DNA from 3 places in the Halomonas sp. M1 genome. Region 3 is predicted to be linked to each of the others. Evidence: predicted binding sites of a transcription regulator. Region 3 holds the regulator's gene; each other region holds the start of a gene.
The links. The regulator FliA, encoded in region 3, starts transcription of late flagellar genes. The targets are predictions, from matches to a motif close to CTAAAGTTNNNNNNNNNNCNGCCGATA.
Positions count from the first base shown of each region.

Region 1 (6,512 bases), 250 kb from region 3:
GCTGAGTATCTCTCTCATTGTATTCTGGGGCCGCCCTGTTTTATCCATAATAATAACATCCTACTTTAAAATAAAAACGGGGCCTTTCGGCCCCGTTATATATTACTGCTTCAGCCTTGCGGCTAAGCCTTATATTAACCCAGCAGAGAAAGAACGTTCTGCGGAATCTGGTTGGCCTGTGCCAGTACGGAAGTACCTGCCTGCTGCAGAATCTGCGCGCGGGTCATATCAGCCACTTCCATTGCGTAGTCGGCATCTTCGATGCGCGAACGTGCGGCAGAAAGGTTGGTGCTGTTGGTATCCAAGTTGGTGATGGCGTCTTCAAAACGGTTCTGCACCGCACCCAGCTCAGAGCGTAGGTTGTCGATATCTTGCAGGGCCGCGTCGAGTGCTGCCAGCGGGTTTTCAGTGGCGTCTACAGCGATTGCACCGCTTTCAAGATCCACTTCGTAGCCGTCGGTTGCATTGCCGGTCACCGCAAAGTTCTGCATTTCGCCGTCAACTTCAACTTGAGCGAACAGGGTTTCACCATCGATACCGCCGAAGCGAACTTCTACCGGGTCACCGCCTGCTACTGCAGCTTCTGCTACGGTAGCGGTGCCGCCATCGCTAACGTTAACCAAAAACAGGCCGTCGTCGCCACGGTCGTCAACAAACTGGTTAGTACCTTCACCGTCTGAATCCAGTACCTCACGCAGAGTGCCTTGGATGGAAGCGTCTTCAGTGATGTTTACCGTTGTTGCTGTGAAAGCAGCCTCAGCGCCGTCAAAGTCAAATGTTACGGTACCGCTTGCAGTGATCGCGCTCGCACTTACTGCAAACAGGTTGGTCTCATCGCCATCCACCTGACGGATGAACAACTCACCATCACGCTCAACGAAATCGATAGTGCCAGCAGGCTCGTTATCGAAGTTTTGCGTGTACTCGAAGGAGAAAGTCAGAGCGGAAGTAGAGGCAGCAGTCACACCTTCACCTACAGTGTTTTCTGCAGCAGCTTCATCTACAAACGTGCCACCAGTGAGGTCAACGGTGCCGCCCGCACTGATATTCGAAGCGCTGATAGCCACAAAAGCTGTTGCAGTCGCAGGATCACCAGCGCTGTCAGAGCCAGTGATTTCTACTTGAGCAAACAATTCACCAACACTATTTGTAACAAACTGTGTAAAGGTTACAGTATCCACAGAACCACTGACTGCACCAAAGTTCGCAGGATCAGCAGGCAAGGTAACATTACCACCTGCAATAGTGACATCGTCCGCAAACGTAGTGGTAGCCGCGAAGCCAGCAATGTCATCACCAGTAGTAATTTCGGTAACAGCATCTTCGCTTAGCTCAGGCGCGACAGCAGCACGCACGTCAAAATCTGCCAGGCCTAGGGCTTCGGCGTTGATGGTGCGCAGGTTAATATCGATGGTCTGGCCATCGTTAGCACCCACCTGGATGCGCAATGAGTCAGCATCTTCAGACAGTACACGAATGCCGTTGAAGTCGGTTTCTTCAGAAATACGGTCAATTTCAGCCAAACGCTGGTTAACTTCGTCTTGGATAGACTGACGGTCGGTGGCGCTGTTGGTGCCGTTAGCGGCCTGAACAGTCAGTTCACGGATACGCTGCAGGTTGTCGTTGATTTGGTTCAGCGAGCCTTCAGCGGTCTGCGCGATGGAGATACCGTCGTTGGCGTTACGGCTGGCTTGGTTAAGGCCGGTAATCTGCGCGGTGAAGCGGTTAGCGATGGCTTGGCCTGCCGCATCATCCTTGGCGCTGTTGATACGCAAGCCAGAGCTCAGGCGCTCCATGGACGTGGTCAACGCGTTCTGGCTCTTCTGCAGATTTTGCTGGCCGATCATCGATGTGATGTTGGTATTGATCACTGACATGGTGATTCTCCTTGCTGGGACACTGGCCTAGAAGGCCTGCTTTTCGGCCACTGTATGTGCCGTTGTTATAGATAACGGCTTGATGAGGGGAATCTTTAGGGGAAGTGGTAAAAAAAGATGTAAAAAATAGTAACTGAAAAATGAGAAAAGGCAGCCTGGGCCGCCTTTTAGGTTTTTACTGAGGTTAACTGCGATGGGTTTACCTTCTTCTACGGCCTAACTGGTTATCTAGCGCGTCGAACTGCTGAGTCAGGTAGTCGCTCATGCTGTTCATCTGGGCAATCATGCCATCTAGCTGGCTGAACTGCCTTCGGTAGCGGATAATGGTGCCTTCAATGCTTTTTTCCATGCGCTCAAAACGGTCGTCTAGGCTTTTCACGCGGTTTTCTGCGCCGCTTATTGCCAGTTTAACAACGCCGTTATTGCCCAGCAGTTGTTCAATGCTGGTGCCTAGTTTGCCTGCCAGCCCACTGCCTTTTTTCTCACCGGCAAAAAAGTCGCTTAATGCTTGGGGGTTATTAGCCACTAGGTCGTTTAACTTAGTGTCATCAACCTTCAGCGTGCCATCCCGCTGTAGGGTAATACCAAGCTGGTTGAGGGTTGAAAGCTCGCCCCCCTCAACGCCACTGGTGAGCACGCTACGCAGACGGCTTTCAATGGTGCGCACGGTGCTATCGCCCACTAACTCGCCAGCGGTTTCACTGTCACCACTAAAGCTAGTGAGTTTGCCGATAGTACTTTTTAAGTCGTTATAGGCTTTTACAAAGCCGTTAATGGCCTCGCGCTGCTTTAGCGTATCACGCTCTACGTTAATAGTGCTGGTGGCGGTTTCACCATCGGCAATACTGAGTTCAGAGAGGTTGAGCGTTACTCCTTGAATCGCGCCTTCAATCTGATTTTTGGCGCTGCTAATGGTAATGCCGTTTACCGTTAGAGCCGCGTTTTCACCAGCACGTTTGGTATCTGTATCTTCCGCGAAGGGGCCCGTCACTGGCTGCTTGTCAGCATCGATAAAACTAAAGCCATCAATGGAGGCATCGGCCCCTGTCTCTTTAGAGCTTAGCGCCAGCCTGTAACCTTGGCCGTCGTTGATGATGGTGGCGTTAACACCAACTCCTTTGTTGGCGTTAATAGCATCACGAATCGCGGAAAGGCTGCTGCCGGGGGCAATGTCGATGTCGACAGAATCGCCGCTACCAAAATTGAGCTGCAGCGCCGTAGCGCCTTGCAGGTTTAGCGCTGCGTCGCGTTTATCTACCCGGCTAGAGGCCAGCGTGCCGGAGGTGGCAAGCTGGGTCACTTCCACCCGGTAGCTGCCGGGCAGTGCGCTGGCAGTGGTGGTGGCTTTAACGGCATCGCCCCGCACGCTGGCGGAAAGGCTTTGGTACAGTTTGGGGTCGTTAATTTTCGCAACTGAGTCTTGAAACGCATTCAGCGACGTTTGCAGCTGGCCAAACGCGGAAATTTTCGCCTGCTGCTGTTTTTTCTGAAGCGTAATCGGCGCAAGTTTGCCCCGCTCGGCTTCCTGAAGCTGATCAAGCAGCCCTGTTAGGTCAAGGCCAGAACCAACGCCAAGAGAGGTTATTGTCGCCATGCGGGATTTCCTCAGTGCAAAAGCTAAACCATGGCTAATTTAAATAAGCCATTTTTAAACAACCGAACGGGCGCGCGCAGTGATACTCAGCGCCCCCATAAAATAGATACTATCTTTATCGACAGAACAGCGCATAACTTTAGCGCTTTTTCGAGCTTTCAAAGAAGGCGGGAGGGTTATCTAACAAAAACGCCTGCTTGGCGCAGGCGTTTTAGGGCATCACGACCGATTGTTAACTACGGCCTAGCTGGGCATCCAGTGCATCAAACTGCTGGGTGAGGTAATCGCTGGTTTGGTTCATCTGGGCGATCATGCCATCCAACTGACCAAACTGGGTACGGTAGCGGGAGATAGTTTGCTCTATGGATTGCTCCATACGTGTGTAACGCTCAACCAATGATTCAGAGCGGTTTTCAGCACCAGTGATGGCTCCGGTGACGGCACCATTGGGGCTTAGCAGCTGCTCAATGGTTTGGTTCAATTGGCCGGCCATGCCGGTTTCAGCTGAATCACCGGCAAAAAACGTCGAAAGCGCGTCTTGGTTATTGGCAATGGCGTCATCCAGCGCACCATCATCAATTTCAAGCGTGCCATCCCGCTGTAGCGAAATACCAATATCGCTCAGCATGGAGAACTGGCCTTCCACACCGCCACTGAGTACGCTGCGCAGGCGGGACTCCACCGAGCGGGTAGCACTGTCACCGTTTAGCTCGCCTGCTTCACCTGTCTCTGGGTTAAAGCTGGTTAGCTCACCCATGGTGCTTTTTAGGTCGTTATAGGCATCCACAAAGCTGGTAACGGCTTCACGCACGGCGCGGGTGTCTTGCTCTACGGCAATGGTGCTGCTGCCCTCTTCTTGCAGGTTAAGCGTTACGCCTTGGATAGCGCCTTCCACTTGATTGGTAGGGCTGGTAATCGCGATGCCGTTAACATTTAACGAGGCATCTCGACCCGCTTGAATGACATCAGCCGCTAGAGGGTTGTCAGCACCATCCCATTCAAGGCCAGATACGGAAGCTGCTTCACCGGTTTGGGTAGAGTTCAGCGCTAAACGATACTCTTCACCATCAAAGATAATCGAGGCAGACACACCGCTATCTTCGGTCGCATTTATCGCATCGCGAATATATTCAAGGGAGCTTCCAGCAGCAATCTGCACCGGCACACTTGGCTGGTCATCACCGGCGAACTGTAAGGTTAAGGTACGATCTGTATCAGTGCGAGAAGCTTCAGGATCAGCGACCGAATTTGTCGCGAGCGTGCCAGCGCTCGCCAATCGGTCAACCGTTACGTTGTAGTTGCCGGGCTGCGCTTCACCGTCTGCAGCGGCGGTAACGGCACTACCGCCTACGTTGGTGGAAAGGCTTTCATACAGCGCACTATCGTTTAACGCGGCGGAGGCGCTTTGAAACTGAGCAAGGGAGCTTTGTAGCTGGCCGTAAGCGGAAATTTTGGTTTGCTGGGTTTCCAGTTGACGCTCTATGGGTTCGAGCTTGCCTCGCTCAGCTTCCTGCAGCTGATCCAGTAAGCCGTTCAAGTCTAGCCCAGAGCCAATGCCGAGTGATGAAATGGTAGCCATACAATACCGTCCTTTTTTAAAACGCCCTCTACTATCTTGACGCTGCTTATCTGTTGAATGTCGATCTATAATTTAAAGTTATCGACTATTAAACCCTAAACTTAAACATTAAAGAAAACTTTTAAGCATTCAATAGTTACCGCATGTAAATGACAGCTTAACGCACATCTCGAATGTAGACCTTGGTCTAACACCCTCATTGCTTTATAATGCACTGCAACAAGCCCGTTTTGGTCCTGTTTGCAGGAGAACATTTATGCCTTCCCCGGTGTTTCAGCCCGCACCCCAAGTCGCTACGGCCGCTTACCATGTGCAGCGCAGCCTGCGTCACTGTCTTTCTACCGTTGCCGAGCTGCTTTACGACAGCGGCCACGTACTTGAAACCCTCACTCTGCCCCAGCGCGGCCTTACCCAGCGCGAGCTTAACCAGCTAAGCGCGCAGCATAACCACTGGCAGGCTTGCCAGCAGGTGCTTGAAGAGAGCGGTGCCGCGGAATTTAACGATTACCACCGTTTGGTATTAACGGCTATGGGGCGAGAGATGATGTTCGATATGTTTGGCCAAGGGGCCGCAGACTGCGCGTAGCGCTTGCTGCTTGCCAGTACGTGACACTGGCGGTTTTGAAATCACTGCTTTAAAACCAGTGATTTGAAAAAAGATATTTAAAAATACAAAGCGCCCGCAGGGGCTAGTTGAAGCCAATTACCTGCAGGCGCTTTGCTACGTCGGGGCGTGCTGGATTAACGCAGGCCAAGCATCGATAGAACAAACAGAACTACCACCACTAAACCTACGATGTAAATAATGCTACGCATAACGGCACTCCTTGCTTTTTGCGTTTTAGAGAAATCAAAGGGTTGCTTACCTTAAAGCGAACAATTCAAGCCTAGCAGGCTTTTGATCAATTTGCATAATGCCCCCATCACTTCGTGATTGAACCTCTCCTGTATCTTAGCCTCGAACCTTTGCTTGTTCTTTACCCATCTGCCACCGCTCTTTGCCAAGGTGCTGCTATGCGTTTACCTGTGCTACTGATTTTCTGTGCCGCTATCTCACTGCTTTTTAGCGCTAGCGCAACGGCTGACGCACCTAGTACCAGTGCGCTAGTCACGCTCGACCAGAAAACGGCGGCACTAGACCGTGTGCATGCGGTGGTCGTTGCTCACCAGGGCAGTATTGTTCACGAACTGCATCAGGGTGGCCCGGGCGTCGCTGCACCTACCAATATCAAATCGCTTTCCAAAACCGTGCTGGCGGCCATTACCGGCGCAGCCATTGAGGCGGGAGCGATCGAGTCTACCGAGCAAACCTTGGTGGCGATGTTAGGCTCGCTACCCAACGGCGCTGACCCGCAGGTGAATGAGATTACCGTGGCGCACCTGCTGGCCCAGCAGGCGGGGTTAGAGCGTACTTCCGGCAGCAACTACAGCGCTTGGGTCGCCAGCAACAATTGGGTGAATA
Region 1 covers NZ_CP121119.1:2,846,068-2,852,579, reverse strand. The annotation lists gene P8S54_RS13180 (hypothetical protein) at 1-48, opposite strand, end outside; gene P8S54_RS13175 (flagellin) at 135-1,877, opposite strand; gene fliD (flagellar filament capping protein FliD) at 2,077-3,471, opposite strand; gene fliD (flagellar filament capping protein FliD) at 3,704-5,050, opposite strand; gene P8S54_RS13160 (hypothetical protein) at 5,307-5,636, shown strand; gene P8S54_RS13155 (serine hydrolase) at 6,065-6,512, shown strand, end outside.
Region 1: P8S54_RS13175 (flagellin) is a predicted target of FliA. The motif match lies at 1,950-1,976, and genes of this name have one in related genera.

Region 2 (6,512 bases), 360 kb from region 3:
CAATGCCAAGAGGCGTTAGCCGTGGTGCTGTTGTGGCACGTTGCCTTAATAGCCGCCATCTAGCCGCGTCTATATACTGATACCTACTAGCTGCGCTTTAAGGTCAGCTGTTCGCACCGTTGTGTACTCAAGGAGGAGAGTCGTGCTAAGCCTTACAAGATGTATCGTGCTAGCCAGTAGTTTAGTAGGGGTTTCTGCAGCAACGGCTAGCCCATTTTATGCGCCCCCTCCCCCTCAAGATGACGCCCCCCTATTCAGTGGCGACGCTGAGCTGGGGTTTAACCAGCTTTCCGGCAATACCGATAGCCGTACACTGATTGGCAAAACACGCCTAACATGGATTACCGGCCAGTTGACTCACTCACTGCGCGGTGAAGTGCGTAATGTCAGCAGAGATGGCAACACAAGCGCTGAACAGTATCTATTGGCGGGCCGCGAGCGCTACGACTTTAACGGCCCGCACTATTTATTCGGTTTTGCTCGGTGGGAAAAAGACCGCTTTGCCGGTTACGACCAACAGCTCTCCGCGATTGGTGGCTACGGCCGACAAATTGTCGATGGTGAGCGCCATTACCTCTCCCTTGAGGCGGGGCCAGGCTATCGTCACGATCGACTACGCGACGACGAAAATGAGCGGCTCGCCGTGGCCTATTCCGCCCTTGATTACCGTTGGGAGTTTTCGCAACACTCTGACCTTAAGCAGGAGATGTCCGTTGAGTATACCGACCAAAATACGACGTCACGGTCACTAACAGCCCTGACAACACGCTTGAACTCTCGGCTGTCGTTACGGCTATCCCACGAGATCAAACACAATTCACTACCGCCAGAAGATGCCAGCGAACGTACTGATCACACCACCAGTGCTTCGCTGCTGTTTCGTTGGTAATGAAAGCCCCTCTCTGAAAAACGCTGAGAACTCTTCGCCTACGGACGCTTTTTGACTGCTTTATATCAGTGCATGACGGTGTTTATCTTGCACCAAAGCAAAACGCATTAGACCTTGGTCTATATTTGCGATAAACTACGCCCAGTTTCCTGTCCTCGCGCCATTCATTGAATGGCGCTTTTTTTTGTTCGAAAAAACCAAGCTTTAAAAAAAACCTGTGGACCTATGCGTTACACCCGTTTGCGCAAGGTGCTGATAAATGGGCACCTCTGCCCCTGACTTTTCATTTATAGGTGTTTTATGAACCAACCTGTCCCAAACGAGGGCCGCATACAGCGTACCCTTGGCGACCCTATTGTGCTGCTGCTCAGCATTGGCTTTATCATCGCGTTTCTTGCTCTGTCACTGTACGACATTGAGCTGGTCGCCGACTCCATCAGCGCCGGGTTCGCTTGGACGGCCCTGGTGCTAGGCAGCTACTTTCAACTGTTGCTTTTGCTGACCTTCTTTATCGCGATTGGCTTGGCCGCCACCCCCGCTGCCAGCGCTAAAATTGGTAATCTTGATGCACCAGAAATAAGCACCTTCAAGTGGCTATCGATTATTTTGTGCACCTTACTGGCGGGTGGCGGGGTATTTTTCGCTGCCGGAGAGCCGGTCTATCACTTCGTGGTCACGCCGCCAGCATTTGATACCGAAGCAGGCACCGCTGAAGCCGTCTCTGGCGCGCTGGCCCAGTCGTTTATGCACTGGGGCTTCATGGCATGGGCCGTACTGGGCTCCCTGACGGCAGTAGTGCTGGCCCACGCCCACTATGTGAAAGGCCAACCGCTTCAACCGCGTACGCTGCTGTACCCAATTTTAGGCGAGCGCCTAATGCGTGGCCCACTGGGGGCGGTAGTCGATGCGTGCTGTGTGATTGCAGTCGTTGCCGGCACGGTCGGCCCGATTGGTTTTTTGGCAACGCAGGTAAGCTTTGGCCTGCATGAGCTATTTGGCCTACCTGAAGGCTACCCCGGACAGCTGATTATTTTGGCAGTGCTGGGCAGTGTTTATGTGCTCTCGTCCATGAGTGGCGTACACAAAGGTATCCAGCTACTCAGCCGTTTTAATGTGCTGCTGGCGCTGGCGATTGGCGCGGCGATTTTCGTCTTTGGGCCTACGCTGTTTTTGGTCAACACCTACGTCGCGAGTATGGGCGCCTATGCGAGTGAGTTCTTCACCATGGCGACCATGACCGCCGACACCGCACCAGCGTGGTGGATGCAGTGGTGGACAGTATTCTTCTTTGCCTGGTTTATTGGCTATGCGCCATTAATGGCAATTTTTGTGGCGCGTATTTCTCGGGGCCGCAGCATTCGCGAGATGATTCTAGCCGTTGCGGTTCTTGCGCCTATTGCGACTACCGTATGGTTTACCTTGCTGGGCGGCTCGGGTATTTACTACCAGCTCAACGGCGTCATTGACCTCACCGATGCGCTGAACAACTTCCAATTTGATGTAGCAACATTAACAGTTGCCCAGGCGCTGCCCGGCGGCACTTGGATGGCGCTGGCAATTCTATTGCTGACCACCATTTTTGTGGCGACCACGGGTGATTCAATGAGCTACGCCATTGCGGTAGTGGGCGCTGGTCACGACAACCCCAGCCCTTACATACGTGCCTTCTGGGGCATTGCGATGGCGCTGATGGCGGCGGTACTGCTCTACATGGGCGCTGGACAAATCGGCGCGCTGCAGCAGTTTATCGTGATTACTGCGATTCCCGTGTCATTGATCTTACTGCCATCGCTCTGGAATGGCCCCCAGGCAGCCTATGCCATGGCGCGGGAGCAGGGCATCATCAAGTAAAAGCGCCTCTCGTGTTGTTAGCGCTTCTTATAGCCCTTCCAGCAGTCGCAGAATCATCTGCGGCTGCTGATTGGCCTGGGCCAAAATCGCTACGCCTGCCTGCTGTAGGATTTGAGCACGGATCAGATTCGAGACTTCCTGTGCGTAATCCGCATCCTGGATGCGCGACCGCGCGGCAGACGTGTTGATAATGTTGGTATTCAGCCCTTCGATAACGCTCTCAAAGCGGTTCTGGACAGCCCCCATATAGCTACGCTGACGGTCTACGCGTTTAAGTGCTTCATCCATGGCAGTGAGTGGGTTGTCTGTTGCGCTGTCATCACCCAGTACACTGAAATCTTCCAAGCCTAATGCCTGTAAGCCCATCGCCTCAAAACGCACCCCGATCACATTACCTGCATTGGCGCCGACCTGGATATTGAGCGTCTTATCGCTTCCCAACAGTCCGATGCCGTTGAAATTGCTCTGCCCTGCCAGGCGCTCAATCTCCTCCAAACGCTGGTCGATTTCCCCCTGGATAGACGCCAGATCGGAGGGTGCATTTGTGCCATTGGCCGCCTGAACGCTTAGCTCTCGAATGCGCTGCAGATTATCGTTAATCTGGTTAAGCGTGCCTTCAGCCGTCTGCACCATGGAGATGCCGTCATTGGTATTGCGGATCGCCTGATTCATGCCTTTTATTTGCGCCGTCATACGGTTGGCAATTGCCTGCCCGGCGGGGTCATCCTTGGCGCTATTAATGCGCAGGCCCGACGATAACCGCTGCATGGCGGTTTGCATCGACTGCTGGCTACTGCGCAGATTATTTTGCACCAGTAGCGACGTTATATTGGTCGCAAGACTGATCACGCTGATTCCTCTTAGGACTGCTACTTCGGCCGCTGGCAAACGCACCGTGGCAGTCACTTTAATATCGGCAGAGGAGCGCAGAAGGTGAGGCTTAGTAGGTAAAAAAATGCGTTATTGCATGCTGGCCGAGGGCGTAACCGAGCGCCCAGTGGCGGCTAATAGCTCATCGACGGGGCCACGCACGTAGTCGTGGTGATAATAAGCCGTGTCCACTACCTCGCCATCCCACGCGACGATGTCTAAATCCATCGTTCTCGGACCGGATTTAATCGGCCCGCGGATGCGGCCCAAACGCTCTTCAACCTCTTTTAAATAGGCACGAAAGGCGGTGTAATCAAAGGAAGTGCGCACCAGTAACGCCGCGTTAAGAAAATCAGGCTGCTGCTGAAACCCCACGGGCGAGGTACGGATCGCCTGGGAGTTGGCTACCAGCTCGCACTCTTGGCCCAAAATGGCGAGCGCTTGTGTGTAGTGCTGGTCGGGCTGAATATTGCTGCCTAGCGAGATTACGCATTCATGGTAGGCAGTACCCAAAGTTGCATGTGACGACGTTGATGGCATAGCAGCACTCCAACCTCAAAGGCATGATAAAGGCAGTCACAAAAGCAGGCCGTCGCGAACGTAATAGCGAAAGCCGTCATTAAATAGGCGCCTAACTAGAGTAGCTCGGCTTATATTTTGTTCAACCTCTGTACAATTTATTGACAAACGCTGAGTACACGCAGAGAGTCATGGCTGTCGTTGACATTCTTCAAGACTGAGGAGCTGCTATGCATACACCCGCTGCATTAGTGACCGGAGGCGCCACCCGCTTGGGGCGCCACTTCGCCGAAGCCCTGGCGGAAAAAGGCTATGATATTGCGTTGCACGTCAATAGCTCACGGGGGGAGGCCGAAGAGGTTGCCAAAGGCATTCGCCAAAGAGGCCAAGCGTGCGAAATACTGCCGTGCAACTTCTTAAGCGACGCTCTTGAAGAGCTGGTAGCCGCTGCCAAGCAGCGCTTTCCAGGCCTGAATGTGCTGCTAAATAGTGCTTCTGCGTATGAACCGGCGCCTATTGCTAGCACCAACATGGCGATGCTGGAAACGCAGTTTCGGGTCAATCTGTTTACGCCGCTGCTCCTCACGCGCCACTTTGCAGAGGCCGTAGAGAACGGTCAGGTCATCAACATCATTGATAATAAAGTGGCCTACCACCAGTACCCTTACGCGGCCTATTTACTGTCGAAAAAGAGCCTTGCCGACATGACGCGCATGGCGGCACTGGAATTTTCCCCACGCCTGCGTATTAACGGTATTGCGCCCGGCGTGGTACTCCCTGCGTCCCAACGCACCAGCGACTATATTCAATGGCGTATAGAAGGCATTCCGCTTAAACAGCAGGGTGACCCCAGCCATCTCGTACAAGCTCTGTACTACTTACTGGATAACAACTTCGTGACCGGGCAAGTCCTGTTTGTAGATGGCGGTGAGTCAAACAACCTGGAAGGGCGGCACTCAGAAAACTACCCTGTGTAGCCACCCTTCACGCCTTTATGCACTGCCTCAAACGCAGCGGGGCCGCCCAAAGGCGGCCCCGCTGTGCGCTATCACCATCCCGACTACTTCGCCGGGTGTGGGTTCTAATCCTCGTCATAGTCTCCTTTAAATTCAGGATTTGACTTGGAGCGCGGGTCATCTTCGCTCAGGCGACTCGCATCTCCCGAGCGCGGCTGACCACCGGGACGGCCATCGATATCAAAGTCCTGCCGCATGATGCGCAGGTTGGCCGGCGGTGCTTCACCCTCTTTGCCCACGCCAAAGTAGAGCGTGGTATGCGGGAACGGAATCTCAATACCCACATTATCAAAGTGGATTTTCACTAAGCGGTTATACGCTCGCCCAATGGCCCACTGCATGCCTGGAATGGTTTTAATACGCACGCGAATGTTAACCGCGCTATCCCCAAGGCTGGTGACCCCGGCGACTTCAAGCGGCGCCAGGATATTCATTTTATGTTCGTCACTGGCGGACAGCTCGTCAAACGCATTACGCAGCTGAACGATGGCATCGTCAATGCTTTCACGATAGGCAATACCGTATTCACCCACATGGTAGCCAAAATCACGCATGTAGTTGGAAACGGTATCGACACTTGAGAACGGTACGATGTGGTAAGTACCGTTAATATCGCGAATACCCACCGAGCGAATACTAAGCCGCTCTGCCGTTCCCGTAATGCCGCCCAGGGTCACCACATCGCCAGTATTCATGGCATTTTCAACCTGAATAAAGACGCCAGTGATGACATCCTGAACCAGCTTCTGTGCACCAAAACCAATCGCTAGACCCAGCACACCGGCACCGGCAATCAGCGGGCCGATATTAATGCCGATTTCCGACAGTACGATCATGCCGGTAATGGTCACCATGGCGATAGCAAGCGCATTGCGGAACAAGCTCAATAGGGTTTTAGCGCGCGGAGAGGGTTCACCAAGGCCTGTTTCCGGGTTGAGTTTATGCTCAATCAGGCTTGCGAGTCCCAGCCACACGCCAAGCGCCACAATTAGAATGATTGCAACGCCGAATAGGTTGCCCACCAGATTGGCACCACGTTCAGAAGCGTACCAAGCCGTCAGGTTAAAGGCGCCCCAAGCATCCAGCACTACCATGATGACCGCGATCAAAATAATGGTACGCAGCACACGCAGCGCATTAGGCACGTAGCTGTTTAAACGTGCTTCTAGCAGCGGCAATTTACGACGTAGATCATCGGAAAGTTGGATACGACGGCCAATGGTTTGGCTCAAGAACGACGAGAGCAGAATGCCAATGACCACGGCAGCCAGCGTTTTCAGCGTCGCAAAAAGCACAAACGGCAGGGCGTCTCCAGGGCGTACTAACGTAAGTACAAAGACAATCAGGAAATAGAGCAGCGCAAACAG
Region 2 covers NZ_CP121119.1:2,243,189-2,249,700, forward strand. The annotation lists gene P8S54_RS10260 (DUF481 domain-containing protein) at 167-889, shown strand; gene P8S54_RS10265 (BCCT family transporter) at 1,190-2,740, shown strand; gene P8S54_RS10270 (flagellin) at 2,768-3,589, opposite strand; gene folK (2-amino-4-hydroxy-6-hydroxymethyldihydropteridine diphosphokinase) at 3,701-4,150, opposite strand; gene P8S54_RS10280 (SDR family oxidoreductase) at 4,360-5,106, shown strand; gene ybiO (mechanosensitive channel protein) at 5,211-6,512, opposite strand, start outside.
Region 2: P8S54_RS10270 (flagellin) is a predicted target of FliA. The motif match lies at 3,652-3,678, and genes of this name have one in related genera.

Region 3 (6,512 bases):
GAGCTGCTGACCCGCCAACAGCAAGCACCTGCCGCTGCCGCAGCGGCGGATACGTCCACGCGGCTGCGCCAACTGCTAGCGCGCGTTGGTTTTAGCGATGAGTTAAGCAGCGAAGTACTGGCGGGCCTGCCGGAGTCACTGGTACTAGCCCCCGCCGACAGTAACCAGCCACTATTGTGGCTGCGCGAACAACTGATGGCGCGCTTACCGGTGCTTACTCAGGAAAACAGTTTTTTTGACCAAACGGGCATTGTCGCGCTGGTGGGCCCAACGGGCGTAGGTAAAACCACCACCACCGCGAAGCTTGCAGCACGTTTTGTGATGCGCCACGGTACGCGGCCGGTGGCGCTTGTCACCACCGATAGCTTCCGTATCGGCGCCCATGAGCAGCTGCGGATATATGCGCGTTTGCTCGATACGCCGATGTATGCCCTCGATGCGGAGCAGCCTATTGATGATCTGCTAGGCCGGCTACAGGGTAAACAGTGGGTAATCATTGATACGGTCGGTATGAGCCAGCGTGACCAGCGGGTCATTGAACAAATCGCTCACCTGCAGGGGGGGCAATCGACCGTGCGGTTAGTGCTGCTGTTAAATGCCGCCAGCCAGCCGGAAACGCTCGAAGAAGTCGTACTACGCTACCGGCAAGCCGCCCGCGCGGCGGGCGCCGAGCTAGACGACTGTATTATCACCAAGCAGGACGAAGCCGGACGCTTAGCGCCGGTGCTTGATATTGTCATGCGCCATGGAATGCGTGTGCTGTTTGGCTCTCATGGCCAGCAAGTGCCTGAAGATATGGCCGTGGCGAACCCCGCGGCGCTGATTGACCAGGCGCTGGACGGCCAATCCACATTAGCCAGCCAGCCTGCTTCCGCGCCGGTAAGTCTGCCCCGCTGGTCAAGGGATGTGCTTGGCCAAGGGCGTCGTCTCTCATCGGTACTGACGCGCCTGCGCCAGCGAGTGGCGGGTTTTGTCCGCTTAGAGGCGGTATGGGATATCGCCGCCCTGCCAAGCGCAGTGCAGGATGGGCGGCTTGATCGTTTACTCGCTGACACGCCCCCGGCAGATAACCTCCTAGGGATGGCATGGTCCCCCCGCCGCAATGAACGCGGCTGTGACTGGTCAATGCCAGATATTGGGCTAGATGCTAACGGGGCATGGTCGGCGCTGCCCCGCCTGCAGCATCGGCAGCCCGCCGGTTGGCAGCCCCGTTTGGCAACACAAAGTGATGAACACGGCATCGCCGTCCATTTGCTGCCTACGCTCCCCGACACCGAAGCGCTGGCATGGTTGGAAGCCCAACACCTGACCTGGGTCAGCTTGGTGCCTGCCAGCCAGAGGGTATACTTCCAGGGCACGCGTTGTGCCCAGCGCCAGTTATTTATTGATAGCACGCTTACGCACCATATAAGCGTGCGTTTTCGTGGGCAGCCTATGCAGCTGTGGAGTGCCTATGCAGAAGTGACTGACGCGTCTGGCACTGCTCTATTGGCATGGTACGGAGAGGTTCGTGACCCCGAAAGCGCTAAGCGTATTGCTCGGCGTTACTGGTTAAGCCCTGCTCGATTAGGCGCTGATGCGCTCTCTTTACTGGCGACCCAGCTGCAAAGCGAAGGGGTCACCGCGCTGACGAAGCGGGCATGGCAGCAGCTTAAAGAAGCCGACAGTGGTGATGTCAGTGCTGAAATACGCCTGCTCATGGCCAGCGGCGTTGCCGCCGTAGCAGGGCATTTGGACAGTGCCGACGATGATGCTGCCCTGGCCCTGCGCACCGACCTGATGCTGCTGCTAGGCACCCAGCGAAAACGGCGCGATACCGCCTTGCTCGATGGATTAGTGCATTCCTTTATGGCCCGCGATGCGATTCGTCAGCTAGGTAGCGTGAGCCGAGAGGGCATGCTATGAGCAGCCAAGACCAGGCAGCGGGGCTGCGAAAATGGGCGGATTTACAGCGTCAGCAGCGCGGAGACATACCCGAAGATACGCTGCCGGATGAGCCAGCTCCCGCAGAGCCAGTCTCAAAGGAAGCGGCTTCTGTTTACGCTGCATCCGCCATGGTGCCAACCGTAGAGGCACCGCCCACGCCGAAACAGCCGCTGGTGGTGGTGGGCTTACCCACCCATCAGCACCAGGTTAACAAGGTAAGAAGCCGCCTCAGCCAGTGGTCGGCATTGGGGCGCCGCTGGGCAGGCGACCCAGATGACTGGGACATTCACCTGGTTGACCCTGCTACAGCTAATCTGCCATTACTAGTGGCGCGCTACCCGCGCTGGGCGTTGTGGGTAAGTAGCGATGCGGATGCGTTTATGCCGATGTACCGAGTTTTGCGGCAAGTGCATGACAACAAAGGTCCAAAGCGCCTGTTGGCGCTGCATGAGCCCCACTTGCCACGCCAAGGATTACTCGATAACTTGCGAGAAGCTGCCGCAGGTTATTTAGACACAGAACTGCTGCTGCTTGCCCGATAAGGGCTGCAGCGTTTACAAGCAAGCGGGTATTGGCAGAGAAGTACTGGCAGATAAGTACTGGTCACTATCTAGTAGCGTTACTGGGAGCACCCATGCAGCGACAAAGCAGGCAGGGTAGGAGCATCTTAAAGGTGGTCACGTTGAGCATTACGGTGTCGCTCATCGCAATGGGGTTGGCAAGTAGCGTACAGGCAGCACCTGGCAGTTGGAGCAGCCAAGTTCCCAGTGTCATGGTCGCCATGAGCGACCGGGTCAGCAGCAGCCAGCCCATCGTAGCGCCCAGCGCAGCGCAAGTGGGAAACGCAGTGATTGATCGGATACAGTGGCGGTATGAGGCGCCACCGGCGTCGCCAGTCAATGCTTGGCTATGTCACCCTGAACAGTGCATCCCACTTAACAGCATGCGGGGTTCCACTATGGCATTAGCCGGAAAGCACGCCGATGCGCCGCTGTACTTTCGTTTTGCCTTAACGCCCGGCCAGCGGCCGGTGCGGGTACAGGGGCTGCAAGCCATCGTGAATTACCAGTAAAAAGTGTTTTAGCCGCGAGGCACGAGGATGTATACAGCACAAGGCAGGATCAAACAGAGTGAGCTGTTAACCCAATACATGCCACTGGTGAGACGTCAGGCCTTAACGCTGCAGGTGAGGTTGCCCGCGAGCATCGAGCTAGATGATCTTATCCAGGCGGGCATGGTGGGGTTGTTAGAAGCCCTTGGGCGCTTTGATGCGGCCCAAGGTGCGACATTTGCCACCTTTGCCAGCCAGCGAATCCGTGGCGCGATGATGGATGAGCTACGCACGCGCGACTGGCTACCCCGTAGCGTGCGACGTTCGGCCAGAGCGATGGATGAGACGGTGCGGCGGCTGGAGCAACAGCTAGGCCGCGCTCCCGAAGAGGGGGAAATCGCCCGTGATTTAGAAATGCCGCTAAGCGACTATCAGCAGCTACTCAATGACACCAACAGCGGCCAACTGCTGCCGTTTGAAGAGCTGGTGACAGAGGGTGGTGAGCCTAGTAGCGGCGCTGGCAATGTGCTCTTCGACCAGTTGTTGGACGCTCAGCAACGTCAAACCTTGATTGAAGCGATTGAGGCGCTGCCAGAGCGAGAAAAGCTATTAATGGCGCTGTACTACCAAGAAGAGATGAACTTAAAAGAGGTGGGTGCTGTGCTGGGGGTTACCGAGTCCCGTGTCTCCCAGCTGCATAGTCAGGCCGTTAGCCGTTTACGCGCCCGTTTGCACGACGCCAATTAATCTCTCACTCACTTATTTGAACCCGGCGAGGAGCCGTTGATGAATCCATCTACGCTGATCGGTATATCTGCCAGCATTCTACTGCTGGTAAGCGTGCTGTTTTTTACCGCAGAGTCCCCAGAAAGCTTTCTTAACTTACCGGGGTTAGCGATTGTCATTACCGGTACGCTGGCCGCTACGTTTATCAGTTACCCGCTGAAAGAAGTACTTCGGGTAGTGCGCTTGGTAGGCTTAGTGTTTCGCCGTGAAAATACCTATGTTCGAGATGACATTAACGAACTCGTGTCGATGTCTCGGCTATGGTTTAAAGGCGATGTTCGGGCGGTGGAAAAAGAGCTTGAGCACACCCGTAACCCGTTTCTACGCACGGGCATTCAACTGGTCATTGCCAATACCAAAGAGGATGAAATCTTCGACATGCTGCGCTGGCGCATAGCGCGGTTAAAAGCGCGCGAGCATGCAGAGGCACAAATTTTCCGCACGATGGCCACTTACGCGCCTGCCTTTGGCATGATTGGTACGTTGGTGGGGTTGGTTAACATGCTTGAAGTCATGGATGCGGGCGACTTAGAAGTCATTGGCCCGCGCATGGCCGTTGCCCTGCTCACCACGTTTTACGGTATTTTGCTCGCCAACCTAGTGTTTAAGCCTATTGCCGTTAAGCTTGAGCGTCGTACCGAAGAGCGCCTCATTACCATGAACATGGTGCTTGAAGGTATATCGCTCATCACCAAACGTCGCCTACCGTCGTTTATTGAAGAAACACTCAACTCCTTTGTTGCCAACTACCACGACGAAATACGCGATGCTACTGTAAAGCCACGCACCACGCCTAGCCCCGCGACAAAAGGGTAGCGACATGCTGAACAGTGAAGCCCGTCATGCGCTGGAAATGCCCACTGCCGAAGGCGAGGGGGATGAGAGCTGGTTAACGAGCTATCTGGATGTATTGACGCTACTAATCACCCTGTTTGTCCTCCTGCTGGCGTTAACGCCGCCAGGCGGGGGAGAAGCGGCAGATAGCGACAGAATGCGCTCGGCCAGTGCGATTACTGCGCTGCCCCTGGCAACCTTAGCCACTGGTATTCAGCCTCGTCACCAGGGGCTAAGGCCGCAGATGGCGGGGCTAAATATTCCCGGGGTCAGTGTTTCCCAAGGCCGTGAAGGCCTTACCCTGCGTATTGATGATAGCCTTTTGTTTCCCAGTGGCGATGCCGTGCTAACGCCCCAAGGGCAGAATGTGCTAGAAAACCTGATAACGGCGCTTGAGGCCTTTGAAGGTCAAATTTCGGTAGAGGGGCATACCGATAATATACCCATTGCTACTCCTCGGTTCCCCTCGAATTGGGAGCTCTCGGTAGGGCGCGCGATTGCGGTTGTGCGCCACCTTGAACGCCAGGGAGTCGCTGTTTCACGAATGCGGGCGGTCGGATATGCCGACACCCAACCCATGGAAAGTAACGCGACCGCAGAAGGGCGAGCAGCCAATCGGCGCGTTGAGCTGTTGCTAAAGCAGTAGCTTGAGGGTGAATAGACTTTTTTCGAGGCTATTTTCGTGCCGAAGCAACACCCTTTACTTCAGTCGTTTGGTGCTTTGCTGGTGTTGGATGCTGACAGTCGGCGCATTCAAGCTTTCAGTAGCAACCTTGCCGCACTGGTTGGCACGACCGTTACCGACGGGCGTGATCAGACGCTGTCGGAAGTGCTGGGTAAACGCCTAAGCCAGCGGCTACGCCACGAGCTACAGGGCCAGCAGCGCTTGGCCGGGCCGCTAACCTTTACCCGCCCGGCGAGCCCAACGCGCTTTCAGCTTTATGCCTACCGTTCAGGCGCCTACGTTGTGGTAGAAATTGAACCATTAACACCGGTTGGTAAACGGCGCTTGTTAGGCACGGTGAATGAGCGCCTGCTCAGGCTGACGGAAGCGAGTCATCAAGAGGAGTTGCTTGACTACCTAGTGCGGGCTGTTCAGGAGTTGACCGGTCACGACCGCGTGTCGATCTGCCACTTTGACAGCGACTGGCACGGGCTGATCGTCGCCGAAGCATGCGGTAGCGGCTTACCGTCACTGTTAGGTCAGCGTTTTCCCTCCAGCGACTTTCCCCTTTCCTTACGCCTCGCCTACGAGCGCCATCCGGTGCGCTTAATTGAGGATGTGGCAGCGCCCAGTGAATACTTAGTCCCCCGTGACTTCCCTGTGGCACTTAACGATAGTTTTCTGCGTGCCCCTGCCCCAGAGCGTCAACGCTATCTGCACCGTCTTGGCGTTCGCGGGGCGTTAAGCGTTGCTATGCAGAGCGATACTGGCCTTTGGGGGCTGCTGTTTTGTTATTCGGCGAAATCACACCCGGTGGCCCCTCCGGTGCGTGACGCAGTGCGCATGCTGGTGCAAATGGCGACTCAGCGCCTGCTGCTGCTGCGGGCACGCCAAGAAGCGCGCTATCTACAGCGCGTGCAGGATAGCTTGGCGCTTTCAACCAAAGCACGCGAAGAACCGCAAAGCCCTCAGCAACTTTTAGCTGAACAGGCAGATACCTGGATGGCACTGTTTCGTTCCCACGGCGTGGCACTATGGGCGAAGGGCAGCGTTTTTCAGTCTGGTAATACGCCGGCCCCAGAGGCGATTAGCCAGCTGGCTAGGCGCTTGGATAAAGCCCATGTCCACAGCGGGCCGTGGTGTACCCGGGATACCTCTAAGGAGCCGTTAACCTCATCGCTATCCATGCCCGAGCAGTGTGGTGTGCTAGCAGTACCCCTACCCGTGAACCCCGCTCAGCGCGGTTGGCTG
Region 3 covers NZ_CP121119.1:2,599,295-2,605,806, forward strand. The annotation lists gene flhF (flagellar biosynthesis protein FlhF) at 1-1,905, shown strand, start outside; gene P8S54_RS12010 (hypothetical protein) at 1,902-2,468, shown strand; gene P8S54_RS12015 (flagellar protein FlhE) at 2,561-2,998, shown strand; gene P8S54_RS12020 (RNA polymerase sigma factor FliA) at 3,026-3,724, shown strand; gene P8S54_RS12025 (MotA/TolQ/ExbB proton channel family protein) at 3,764-4,579, shown strand; gene P8S54_RS12030 (OmpA family protein) at 4,584-5,243, shown strand; gene P8S54_RS12035 (sensor domain-containing diguanylate cyclase) at 5,280-6,512, shown strand, end outside.